DNA from 2 places in the Shewanella sp. 492 genome. Region 2 is predicted to be linked to the other one. Evidence: predicted binding sites of a transcription regulator. Region 2 holds the regulator's gene; the other holds the start of a gene.

Region 1 (6,279 bases), 1.6 Mb from region 2:
GTAACCCTTTGGGCAAAACATGCTGAAGCACAAACCATAGGAACTCTATCGCGGGTAAGGTACGCACTTTATTTGAATCGCCACTGGTTTCCTAGATACCTTTTTGCTTAGGTAAAATTATCTAAAATCAACTAAAATCAACTAAAATCAACTAAAATCAATTTAAACTTATCGATAACGCCGTAGTAACCTAACACCCTAGTTAATAATGCCACCTAAAATGAGTCTTATTATGAAATCATCAGGATTTACCCTTATTGAGCTTGTTGTTGTGATCATTGTTCTTGGCATTTTAGCCGTGGTCGCTGTTCCTAAATTTATTGGCGTGACAAGTGAGGTCTTAATCGTAGAGATTCAAGATATGGAGGGCGAATTGAAAACCGCTAATAAATTGGTATTTTCTAAAGCCGCACTCGAAGGTAAGGAAGAGCTGGCTTTCAACGATATCCATAATCAAGTGGATTCATCACTGATCATCAATGGCAAAAAGGTCAGCCTGCATTATGGTCGTATCCAGGCAACCAAGTGGAATATCTATCAAGTCATGAACATTGATGAAGCTGACTGGACCGTGTTAGCTTCTTCTGGCGTTTATGCTCAAGCCTATTTCACCCCAAGAGGTGCGCCGGCGTTTGGCGCAACTAGCATACAAGAGATGGTCGATTCTAAATGTTATCTCAAGTATGGTTTCAGCCAAGAGCATTATAAAACGCCAAATTATGAGCAAGTCACCTCAGGTTGTTAGGCCTATTTAGCTAGCGCTAGTCAGTGTTAATCTATTATGACGGCCACTCAGCTCGGATTTTACTCTTTACTTTAATCATTTTTAAGCTTCGTTTTAAATAGTGGCGTGGGATCCCATTCCACATAAAAACCGATATCCATAGTTAATGACATAGACATTAGCCTCCGACTAAGCTTTGATTGAGCATGAAATCAGGAGGTTTTATGCCGCTCTCTGGCTAAACTCAAACGTGTACCTAAGACCTTTTATTATTGTTGTAGCCGTGCCGTTTGCCGTACCTTTGTGGGGGGCTCTTACACTTTAATGCGGCGTTATACGGTTTAGGATTAAGGCTTCTCCCATCCAATTTGAAGATGCACCAAAAGATATGGCTGTTTGTTATTTTAGTGGTGAAGCCGATGTGATTACTGGGCCTTGTGTTCGTAGCTTAAGGTGTATAGCATGGCTCGTTTTTAAATTAACTAATTCTAAATTAACTGAGGGTTTACGATGAGTCTGATAGTCTATGGTGTGCCGCTGTCGCCTTTTGTGCGTAAAGTATGTTTGTGCTTGGCCGAAAAGGCGCTGGATTATCAATTAGAGATAATTTCGCCGTTTGATCAGCCGTCTTGGTATAAAGAGATAAGCCCGCTTAACCGTATTCCTGCTATTAAAGATGGTGATTTCACCTTGGCAGATTCGAGTGTGATCTGCCAATACCTTGAAGAGCAATATCCGCAAGCAACAAGCTTGCTCGGCGACAATGCCGAGCAAAATGCGCGAGTGCGCTGGTTAGCTAAATATGCCGATGATGAGTTGGCACCATTAACCACCTTTAGCGTTTTTTCACAACGCATTATCCAAAAAAGCATGGGTAAAGAGTGTGACGAAGCCGCTGTGCAATTAACGCTGACAGAAAAATTACCGAGCCATTTCGATTACCTCGAACAGCAGTTAGCGGGTAATGATTATTTTGTCGCGGGAAAGCTCACCTTAGCCGATCTGGCTTTCAGTTGTCAGATGGTGAATATGGAGCACGCTGGTGAGACGATAGATGCGGCGCGCTGGCCATATTTGAGTGCCTTATATTTACGGGTTAAGGCGCGTGCATCGATGCAAGCCTTGTTACCGGCAGAGCAAACCATCATTGCCAAAATAACGGCCTAGTGATAACTCTGCTCTAGCTTTTGCTGGTGCAGGGCGCAACTAAGGCTTAGTTAGCCCGCGTGATCCTAACATTAGGTAGGCTGCAGTATAGGTTAGGCCGTTACATAAATGGCCATGATGGATAACTGATTGAATTGCCTTACAGATGAGACCAAAAAGCGGCTAATAACCTAATAGGTTAGCAGCCGCTTTTTTTGGATAAAACAAACGTACTATCTCGCTGCTCCGATCAAGAGTAACTTACTGAAAGTGGCTCTAAGAATAGCAGAGCAGGCTAAATACTGCGATTAACGGCTACTTAATAGGTCAAGTGACAACTGGGTAGCTTATTCTTTTCTAAGTAGTTTTGGTGATACTCTTCGGCGCGGTGAAACGGCATCGCTGGCACGATTTCTGTGACAATTTGGCGCTCCCCCCATTTTCCGCTTCGCGCTAAGGCAAGTTTCGATTGCTCAGCGGCCGCTTTTTGCTGCTGATCGTAAAAAAAGATCGCGCTGCGATATTGATGGCCTATGTCACCGCCTTGCATGTTGAGCATGGTCGGGTTGTGATTAGACCAAAATACGGCTAACAGTTGTTGGTAACTAACTTGGTGTTCGTCATATTCAACTTGAACCACTTCAGCGTGACCGCTATTACCTTGTTTGACTTGCTCGTAAGTGGTGCGCTTATCGTCACCGCCCATATAACCACAGCTTGCTGCTGTCACCCCTTCAATTTGTCTGAAAAAGTACTCAACACCCCAAAAACAACCAGCACCAAATGTGGCTATAGCCATTTGTACACCTCATGACTTTTAATTGATATGCCTATTCACCGGTAGAGGATGAAGCGCTTAGCATCACCTTACAACTAAAATAGACGTCTAGATGGCTTTATTGTGTGGTGGCTTGAATGAGAATGCAAGCTTAATTTATCGGTTACTGAGTTATTATGTGGTGACAAATGGCTGTCTGATCCGTTAAATGGTACTATCAGCCCTTGATAAACATAATACTAATAAATCCAAGGAGTCATGCCTATTACAGCAGATCAACATGATCTGTAAGGTATGAATAATGTAAGGAGTTTTGTGTGCCACAAGCACTAAATCTGTCGAATGACTTTTTGCAATTTACCCTCGCAAATCCAAAATCTATCCCAGAGCCGTTGACCTTTACCATAGGTGAACATACCCGCGTACATGTTTGGGATACCGGCGTGATTGCATTTGAGCCTTTATCTTGCGGCGATGCACCAGTCAAAAATATTGTATTGTCCAGTGCCATACACGGTAATGAAACCGCGCCCATTGAACTGTGTAACACGCTGATCACTCAGTTGCTCAGCGGTCAAATCATCACGCAGCAAAGGTTACTCTTTTTAATTGGTAACCCTGCGGCTATTTTAAATGGCACCCGTTTTGTCGAAGAAAACCTTAACCGGCTTTTTAGTGGGGCGCACTCCAGTGGGCAAGGACTCATCAACGCCGAGCGTGTGAGAGCCAAGAAGCTTGAACGTTATGTCGATCGCTTCTTTACTGGCGGTCAGCCTAACTCGCCGCGATATCACTACGACCTACACACCGCTATTCGCGGCTCCAAGCATGAAAAATTTGCCATTTATCCCTACCGTCAAGGTGCGCCTTATAGTGGTGAACAACTGATGTTTTTAGCCGCTTGTGGTATTAAAACAGTGTTATTTCACCATGAGCCAACCACCACCTTTAGTTATTTTTCTGCTCATAATTATCAAGCCCATGCGTTTACTATCGAACTTGGCAAGGTTATGCCGATGGGCCAAAATGATATGACACGCTTTATTGCGCTCAAAACAATGCTAATTCAATTAATTAAAGGTGAGCCTTTGGCATTACCTGCATTCGATCCTAGCCAGCTAAACCTCTATCAAGTTAATCGCTCTATCAATAAGGGTTATGATGATTTTGAGTTTACGTTTGCCAATGACGTGGAGAACTTTACCGCGTTTCCTAAAGGTTATGTGTTAGCTAAAGAGGGGGGGGCAGAGGTTAAGGTCGATGCTGCATTCGAGTCTATCGTGTTTCCTAATGCCAATGTGCCCGTTGGGCAAAGAACGGTGCTCTGTTTGGTGCCCGCAGCGGATTATCGGGTTGACTAAAGCCTTAGCGCGCTAAGGATTGTAAAGCTATATATACATCAATGTTAGATGCTAGTTATCCCCTTTAAACATGTTGGGCTTGATAGGTAGTTTACGTTAACGTAATTTAAACCTCACGTGTGAAGCATAATAATGGCCAGTGATTAAGTGTTACGCTTAATCGCTGGCAAATAAATAACAAGAAAACTCAGCTGATAAGAGAATAGTATGAGCAACACTAAGAGCACGACAGAAACTGTCCATAGGGTCAGCTTTCTTGATAAGGATTCGCTGTCAATCCCGATGTTAAAGATCCTTCAAGCAGACGGCACCACGTTTGAAGAAGCGGTATTACCTGTGATTGACCAAGCCTTAGCTGAAAAAATTCATGACACGTGCGTATTCACCCGAGTACTCGACGAACGTATGTTAGGTGCACAGCGTCAGGGCCGCATCAGCTTCTACATGACTTGCACCGGTGAAGAAGCCTCTATCGTTGGCAGCGTCGCGGCGCTCGATGATGAAGATGTTATCTTAGCGCAATACCGTGAGCATGCCGCGCTGCGTTACCGTGGATTTACCACCGAGCAGTTTATGAACCAGATGTTCAGTAATGAAAAAGATCTGGGCAAAGGCCGTCAAATGCCGATTCACTATGGTAGCAGTGCCTTACATTATCAAACCATTTCATCGCCACTGGCGACGCAAATACCACAAGCCACTGGGGTCGGTTATAGCCTTAAAATGCAGGGTAAACGTAATGTTGCTATCTGTTATTTCGGTGAAGGTGCCGCCTCTGAAGGAGATTTTCACGCCGGATTGAATATGGCCGCCGTGCTCAAGTCGCCGACGATTTTTTTCTGTCGTAACAACGGCTATGCCATCTCAACGCCGACCAGTGAGCAGTTTGCCGGCAATGGTATTGCTAGCCGAGGGGTGGGCTATGGTATGCACACCATACGCGTAGATGGTAACGACATGTTAGCTGTGCTTGCCGCTACCCAGCAAGCCAGAGCCTATGCGCTAGAGCATAATGCGCCAGTACTCATTGAAGCGATGACCTATCGCTTAGGCGCACATTCATCGTCTGATGATCCCTCTGGCTATCGCTCCAAAGAGGAAGAGGCGAAGTGGCAACAGCATGATCCCGTGCAGCGTTTTAAATTGTGGATGATCAATAAAGGTTGGCTAACCGAAAGCGATGACAGCGCACTGTATGACAAATATCGTCAAGAGGTGTTAGCCTCGGTTAAAGTGGCTGAAAAGCTGCCTGTCGTGACCATAGATGAACTGATAACCGATGTGTATGACACGCCAACGCCGCGTCTCGAACAGCAACTCAAAAATCTTAAACAACATATTAAAAAATATCCAGAGTCCTATCCAAATAGCGCAGGGAGAGTCTAAATCGTGGCAAAGATCAATATGTTACAAGCCATCAATGATGCCTTAACCATTGCAATGGAAACCGACGAAAAAACGGTATTGTTTGGTGAAGATGTAGGCCACTTTGGTGGCGTATTTCGTGCCACCTCAGGCTTACAGGAAAAATTTGGCCGCGATCGCTGTTTTAACACCCCACTGACCGAGCAAGGCATTGCCGGTTTTGCTAACGGTTTAGCCTCAAACGGCATGACCGCGATTGCCGAAATTCAGTTTGCCGATTATATCTTTCCTGCCATTGACCAAATCGTCAACGAGTCGGCCAAGTTTAGGTATCGCAGTGGTAACGAATTCAACGTCGGTGGCATCACTTACCGCACTCCTTATGGCGGAGGTATCGCTGGTGGTCATTATCATTCGCAATCACCTGAAGCTTATTTCACTCAAACCGCAGGCTTAAAAGTGGTTGTGCCACGAAATGCCTATCAGGCTAAAGGGTTATTATTAGCGTCTATTCGCGACAACAACCCTGTGGTGTTTTTCGAGCCTAAACGCTTGTACCGCGCCAGTGTCGGTGAAGTCCCTGAAGGCGCCTATGAGATAGAGCTAGGTAAAGCTGAAGTGGTTAAAGAGGGCACCGATATCACCTTACTGGCTTGGGGGGCGCAGATGGAGATCATCGAAAATGCAGCTTCGATGGCAGCCAAAAAGGGCATTTCATGCGAAATCATCGATTTACGTACACTTGCCCCATGGGATGTTGAGACCGTCGCGGCGTCAGTTAAGAAAACCGGTCGCTTGCTCATCAATCACGAAGCGCCATTAACCGGTGGTTTCGCTGGTGAAATTGCTGCCACGATTCAAGAAGAGTGTTTCTTGTATCTTGAATCTCCTATTAGCCGAGTGTG
Region 2 (6,279 bases):
GTGTCAAACAGTGGCTGTAAGGTACGGTTATGCAGTACCGGCGAACCAAGATGGGCTAAGCGATTAGCCTCGGTTAATGACATGCTTTTGAGCAGGCGTGCATCGTTAATGCGATTGGGATCGGCATTAAACACCCCTTCCACATCGGTCCAAATGGTCACCCGTTCAATATTGGCGAGGCTGGCCAGCAAGGTGGCGCTAAAGTCTGAACCATTACGGCCCAGCAACAGGGTATCGCCCTTATCATTAGCACAGATAAAACCGGTGATCACTAGGCGTTCATTAGGGTGAGCATTCAGCATCGCCTGCACTTTTTGCTTTGATTGCCCTATGCGAATTTGCGGTACCGCCCCTTCATCGGCCACTAATAAAGTGCGCGCATCCACATCGACTGCCCCGACGCCTGATTCACGCAGCAGCGCGGCAAGTAAACGCGATGACCAGCGTTCGCCAAAACTAACCACTTGATTGCGTTGGTAATCCGTTAAATCGGCAAGAGAAAGTAATGTGCTGAGTTGGGATTTATCGGTCGATAGACGCTCGCGCAAGCTGCGCGCCTGTTCGTTAGATAACAGTTGCTCGATCAGATTTTGCTGGTAACTGATCAACACTTGCAACTCTTCTTGCCACAACAGACCGGACTCGGTTAGCTCAAGTAATTTATATAAAAAATTAGTACTCTTGCCCGCAGCAGAAACCACGATGAGATCATCGCTATGGCCATGGGTGAGTAATATATGAGCGACACGGCGGTAACAATCTGCATCCGCTAAACTAGAACCGCCAAATTTATGCAAATGACATCGTGTCATTTTTTGCTCCTCAATACCTTTAACAACTTACCGCGATAGCCGCATCTAAACCCGCTTGAATATCTGCCACCAGATCGTCACCATCTTCAATCCCAACAGATAAACGAATAAGGGTATCTTTCACCCCTGCCTCTAAACGAGCCGCTGGCTCCATCGCTCTGTGGGTCATGGTAGCAGGAACCGCCACTAAGCTCTCTACTCCACCCAAGCTTTCGGCTAAAGAGAAGTATTCTAACGCATTTAAAAAGGCAATAAGCTCTGCTTCGCCACCTTTTAACTCAAAACTGAGCATGGCACCAAAACCTTTTTGCTGTTTTAACGCGATCTCATGGCCTGGATGGTCCGCCAAACCAGGATAATAGACCTTATCAACGGCGCGATGACGGGTTAGCAAAGCCAACACCTGCTGTGCGTTGGCTTGATGCTGACGCATTCTCACCGCAATTGTTCTTAAGCCGCGTAGGGTCAAATAGCTATCGAAGGCTGAGCCGGTTAACCCTAAGGTATTAGACCACCAATGTAACAGCTCACCCACTTCAGCATCTTTAGCGACAACCGCGCCGCCGACCACATCGCTATGCCCGTTGATATATTTAGTCGTTGAGTGGATCACTATGTCAGCGCCGAGCAACAGAGGTTGTTGCAAGATAGGCGATAAAAAGGTGTTATCGACTACCACTAGCGCCCCCACTTCATGGCTCTGGCTCGCAATCGCTGCGATATCGACCACGCGCAGTAATGGGTTCGAAGGGGTTTCTAACCAGACCATTTTAGGTTGGCGAGCAATAACGTCTGCCAAAGCAGCGGCATTCGTTTGGTCAACCACTGCCAGTTTAAATGCCCCTTTCTTGGCGAGGTGGGTAAATAGTCGATAGCTGCCGCCATAGCAATCGTGCGGCACCACGAGTAGATCATCGGGCCCCAGTAAATTGGTTACTAAGGTGATGGCCGCCATGCCAGTGCAGGTCACTATGCCTGCCGTGCCACGTTCGAGCTCCGCTATGGCGTCAGCCAAAATACAGCGAGTCGGATTACCCGAGCGGCTATAATCAAAATCTCTCGGTTGTTGATGGCCATCAAAGGAGTAATTGGTCGACAAATAGATGGGCGGTACAACGGCACCATATTGGGTATCGGATTCTATCCCCCCACGCACAGCTGCCGTGGCTAATTTACGCTCAGTCATCTTTTACTCCTAAAGTTAAATCGGCGGCAGTCATCTATACTTTAGAGATGTCTGGACGTCTAAATGTACCTAAGGCAAGCGGTAGCGTCAACATATTTAGACGTTTAGACGTCCAAACATGTAGAAATCTATTTGCAATTAACAAAAATTAGAGGCAATAATTTGACTGTACCCGGTAAGGGTATAAAATCTGCCCCGAATTTGAGAATTAACAGGTGAGTCAATGACTGAGTGGAATGGCGATTATATCAGCCCCTATGCTGAACATGGTAAGAAGAATGAGCAAGTGAAAAAAATCACTGTCTCTATTCCCCTCAAGGTGCTTAAGATTTTAACCGACGAACGCACTCGTCGTCAGGTGAATAACTTACGCCACGCTACAAACAGCGAATTGCTTTGTGAAGCTTTTTTGCATGCTTATACTGGCCAACCTTTACCCCATGATGATGACTTGTCAAAAGACAAACCCGACAGTATTCCAGCCGAAGTGAAAAAGCTGATGACTGAGATGGGCATCGAATGGGAAGACGTCGAGTAAATCGACTTTACCTATCCTGTTTTGCTAAAGAGGGATCGCACTGCGATCCCTCCTCTTTATCACGTCTAAACACACTGCAACCCCTGGTGGTATAGTGCCTGAACTTATGATTGATCCCATGATCCTTGGCCTAGCGTCGCTGATCATCTTTATTGGCGCCCTAACCCAAAGCCTGATCGGTTTTGGCTTAGCCGTTGTCGCCTCGCCGTTACTCTATCTCGTCGACCCAAGCCTAGTGCCCGCACCTGTCATTATGATGGGCTTTTCTATCGCCTTACTCACCCTGCTAAGAGAGAGGCGCGCACTGGAATTTAACGGCTTACAATATGCTTTACTGGGGCGTATCCCTGGCGGAATATTAGGCGCAACCTTATTATTGCTAGCACCACAACCAGTATTGGGATTAGCCATTGCAATCATTGTGGCTCTAGCCGTGGTTCTGAGCCTATTCAAGCTACGTCTCCCCATAAATCGCAGTAATCTTTTTATGGCGGGCATATTGTCGGGGATCTTTGGTAATATCGCTGCCATTGGTGGACCGCCAATGGCTATTTTACTCTCGGGAAAAGACGCCAAACAGTTTCGCGCAGCCTTGTCAGCCTTCTTCATCTTTAGCTCAATGATCGCCTTAATCATTTTGGCTTTCAGTGGATTACTCACACTGCGTCATCTGTATCTTTCAATGCTATTGCTACCATCGGTCCTGCTAGGCTTTGTAGTTGCTAATCGTATTGTCGGCGGCATCGACAAACAAAAAACCCAACGCCTTACCCTGATATTGTGCAGTACAAGTGCGCTGATCTTAGCGGTAAAATCGATTATAGAACTAACGTAACGACCTCAAATAGGTGTCCGTAAAAGGGAATAAAAATCAGCAAACAAGATAATCACTAAAAATGATATGAGGTTCGGATCACGCCCCCAATGGCATCATCACTGCCAAACAGCCCGGTTAAGTCCAGATTAAAGGTGCGACCAATACTAAAGCCTGTACCAACCGAATACAGGTCGATTGCGGTATTGTTTAAATTGTGGCGATAACCCACACGTAACGCCAACCAATCCGTGGTTTTTAGCTCCCCTGCGAAGCGCCAATATTGTGTACTAACCACTTCATCGAAACCTTGATGAGCATTCAAATCGATATCACTTGTTAGGGTAAGTGCAGCCCAATCATAAGCCACCCCAGCAGTATATAAAGGCTCAACTCGATAAGTAAATTGCCGCCCTAATGACTCTACACTCTGTTGTTTTGGGTCGATTAAATTGCGTCCAGACAAGCCAACGGTTAGCCCATTAAAAGGCTTAATTACCACACCAACATCAAGATTAAATACCGTATCATCATTACGATAGGGGGAATCATTACCACTATCAAAAGTCACGTTATTCGCATTAACTACATAATTGTAAGTGTCGATACGCTGTATTTTGGGCGAGAGCCCAACCGATATTGGCATGTTGACAATTGATAGAGGAAAACTCAATACAACGCCAACATCAGACACTCCCCCCGACACCAACGCCCCGAGAGAGCCTAACTCTGAAACATTTGCAGGATTGTTAACATCAAAATGGTCTAAATTGCTTTGAATCGCATCTGCAACACCTACCGCCTCGATATAAGTCTTATGAAACAGTGTCATTGGCATCTGCACCGTCGGCAAGACAATCGATGTACCTTGTGTCGCAGAGGTTCTCTCTGCTTGCGGCGATGCAATCCCCCGCGCCTCTTTAGTCGCATCTAACACTGACAAGACAGGATGATTGAAGAGATCTCCATGTTGATGACTTACGGCAACGTGTGAACTGTTTAAGGCAGAGTTATGTACACCATCATATTGCTGCTCGGCAAAGGAAAACCTAGTGAGACTCATCAGCGTGATTAACACTATTATGCTAAGGCACTTCATTCCCTTTTCTCCCCCCTCCGAATAATGGTCATTTTAAGCGTGTTGAAAGATTAGTACGCTCGATTGTTAAAGATAGTTCATTTCTTAAGTGCTAGATGATATGGCAAGTAAAAATACTGATATTTAGCCCGTATTTAACCTTTACTCCCCCAGCCTCTGCTGCGTAAATATGCTCGATAATCCACTATGGCTGATAAGATCAAAATACTGCCCATCGCGACGTATTTCCCAAAAATAACGCCCCCTTTCGACGACAATCACAGCGTTAGCGATAACAAGTTCATTAACATTACAGCCATTATTTAGCAGATGTTTAACTACTAAAGTGTGATTCACCTCCACCAGTAATTGATAGCCAACACCTCATCCCTGCAAAAACAACAAACAACAAAAGGCTTTTAATACAAAAACTTAAATCACATCAATTAGATTAATATCAATGATATTTTTATCAATTAGATTTTTATTGTAAAGGTGATCAACCTCAAACTCACATCTCGACTCCTTTAGTAAACTTTTTAACAACAAACACCCGCTTTGTTTAATAAAAAATCACCACGGGTGGTGATTAAGGAAAGATGATGAAAAACATAGTAAAAATTGCAACGTGCATCATGTTCACATTCTCGTTAGGCGCCCAAGTTTATGCCGTAGATGGCGGTAACCCGAAAAAAGGTAAACACCTCTACAAGAAAGAGTGTAAAGCCTGCCATAGCAAAGGCGATGCGGGCGGTGAAATCACTCCGATGAGTAAAACCATGAGCCAGTGGGATCGCTATTTTAAACGTGATCAACACAAGGTTAAGCCTGAGGTTTTTGAGCAACTCTCCGAAAAAGACCGCTTGGATATTCAGCAGTTTCTTTATGACCATGCGGCAGATTCCGATCAACCACAGACTTGCGGTTAAAACTCACTAAGCCCATCTACTGCGCACCTCGCGCGACGGAGAGACAAAGATGCGTACACTACTATCGATTTTAATTGCCAATGCATTAGCCTTTTCTGGCGGCGCGTACAGTGCCGACCAAGAACAACAAAAGCTGGCAGACTTAAAACAGCAACTAGCTGAGCTATCAGAAGAAATTGACGATATTAATAGCCGCGTAGACAAAAATGAGCGCCACACAGCACTGGATAGAATCCAACTCACAGGAGATTTTCGTACCAAGGCTCATTCATTGCATTATCAAAATGTCACTTGGAACCCAGCCATCAAAGTTGACTTCAATGATTTTGGCCAAAAAGCCATGTCTGGCACCTTTGGAATGCCAAACGATGCCAACTCGCCATTAGGCAAGATGTTAAGCGCCAACCCTGAATTAGCCAGTGCGTTCCAAAATGGCATGTTGCAGGGAGTAATGCCTTATGTGCTGGCGCCCAAATCGGTACAAGATATCGATAACGATATTTTCTATACCACCCGCCTCAGACTCAATCTAAAAGCCAAAGTATGGGACAACGTTGGCTTTTCAGCTCGATTAAGCATGTATAAAAACTGGGGGGACTCGACTGGCACCCAAGTATTTGATTCATGGCGCTCGTTCACCATGGATGGCAGTAGTAGTGGCAATACCAGCGGTGATTGGCTCAGAGTCGAGCGCGCCTACTTCGATTGGAAAAACATCGGTGGCACCAACACCTATCTTTCTATCGGTCGTCGCCCCTCAACCTATGGCCCACCATCACATTACAGGGAAAACGAGAAGCGCGGCGGCACGCCATCAGGTCACTTAGTCAACTTTAACTTCGATGGCGCCACCTTAGGTTACAACTTAGGCGAGATCACTGGTATTGATGGCCAAGTGGTCCGTTTCTGTTACGGCCAAGGC

What was found. Region 2 encodes MetJ, which represses methionine synthesis genes. Its sites were predicted from a motif close to TAGACGTCTAGACGTCTA; they were not measured.
Region 1: msrA (peptide-methionine (S)-S-oxide reductase MsrA) is a predicted target of MetJ. The motif match lies at 2,750-2,767, and genes of this name have one in related genera.

What each region holds. Positions count from the first base shown of each region.
Region 1 covers NZ_CM181702.1:2,091,789-2,098,067, reverse strand. Annotated here, with positions in the region: partial or broken gene AC5YBX_RS09400 (transposase) at 1-76, opposite strand, end outside; gene AC5YBX_RS09395 (type II secretion system protein) at 233-745, shown strand; gene AC5YBX_RS09390 (glutathione S-transferase family protein) at 1,235-1,891, shown strand; gene msrA (peptide-methionine (S)-S-oxide reductase MsrA) at 2,190-2,669, opposite strand; gene astE (succinylglutamate desuccinylase) at 2,966-4,009, shown strand; gene AC5YBX_RS09375 (thiamine pyrophosphate-dependent dehydrogenase E1 component subunit alpha) at 4,217-5,395, shown strand; gene AC5YBX_RS09370 (alpha-ketoacid dehydrogenase subunit beta) at 5,399-6,279, shown strand, end outside.
Region 2 covers NZ_CM181702.1:537,395-543,673, reverse strand. Annotated here, with positions in the region: gene AC5YBX_RS02450 (bifunctional aspartate kinase/homoserine dehydrogenase II) at 1-812, opposite strand, end outside; gene metB (cystathionine gamma-synthase) at 832-1,998, opposite strand; gene metJ (met regulon transcriptional regulator MetJ) at 2,222-2,536, shown strand; gene AC5YBX_RS02435 (sulfite exporter TauE/SafE family protein) at 2,643-3,371, shown strand; gene traF (conjugal transfer protein TraF) at 3,427-4,413, opposite strand; gene AC5YBX_RS02425 (c-type cytochrome) at 5,028-5,357, shown strand; gene AC5YBX_RS02420 (DUF3373 domain-containing protein) at 5,407-6,279, shown strand, end outside.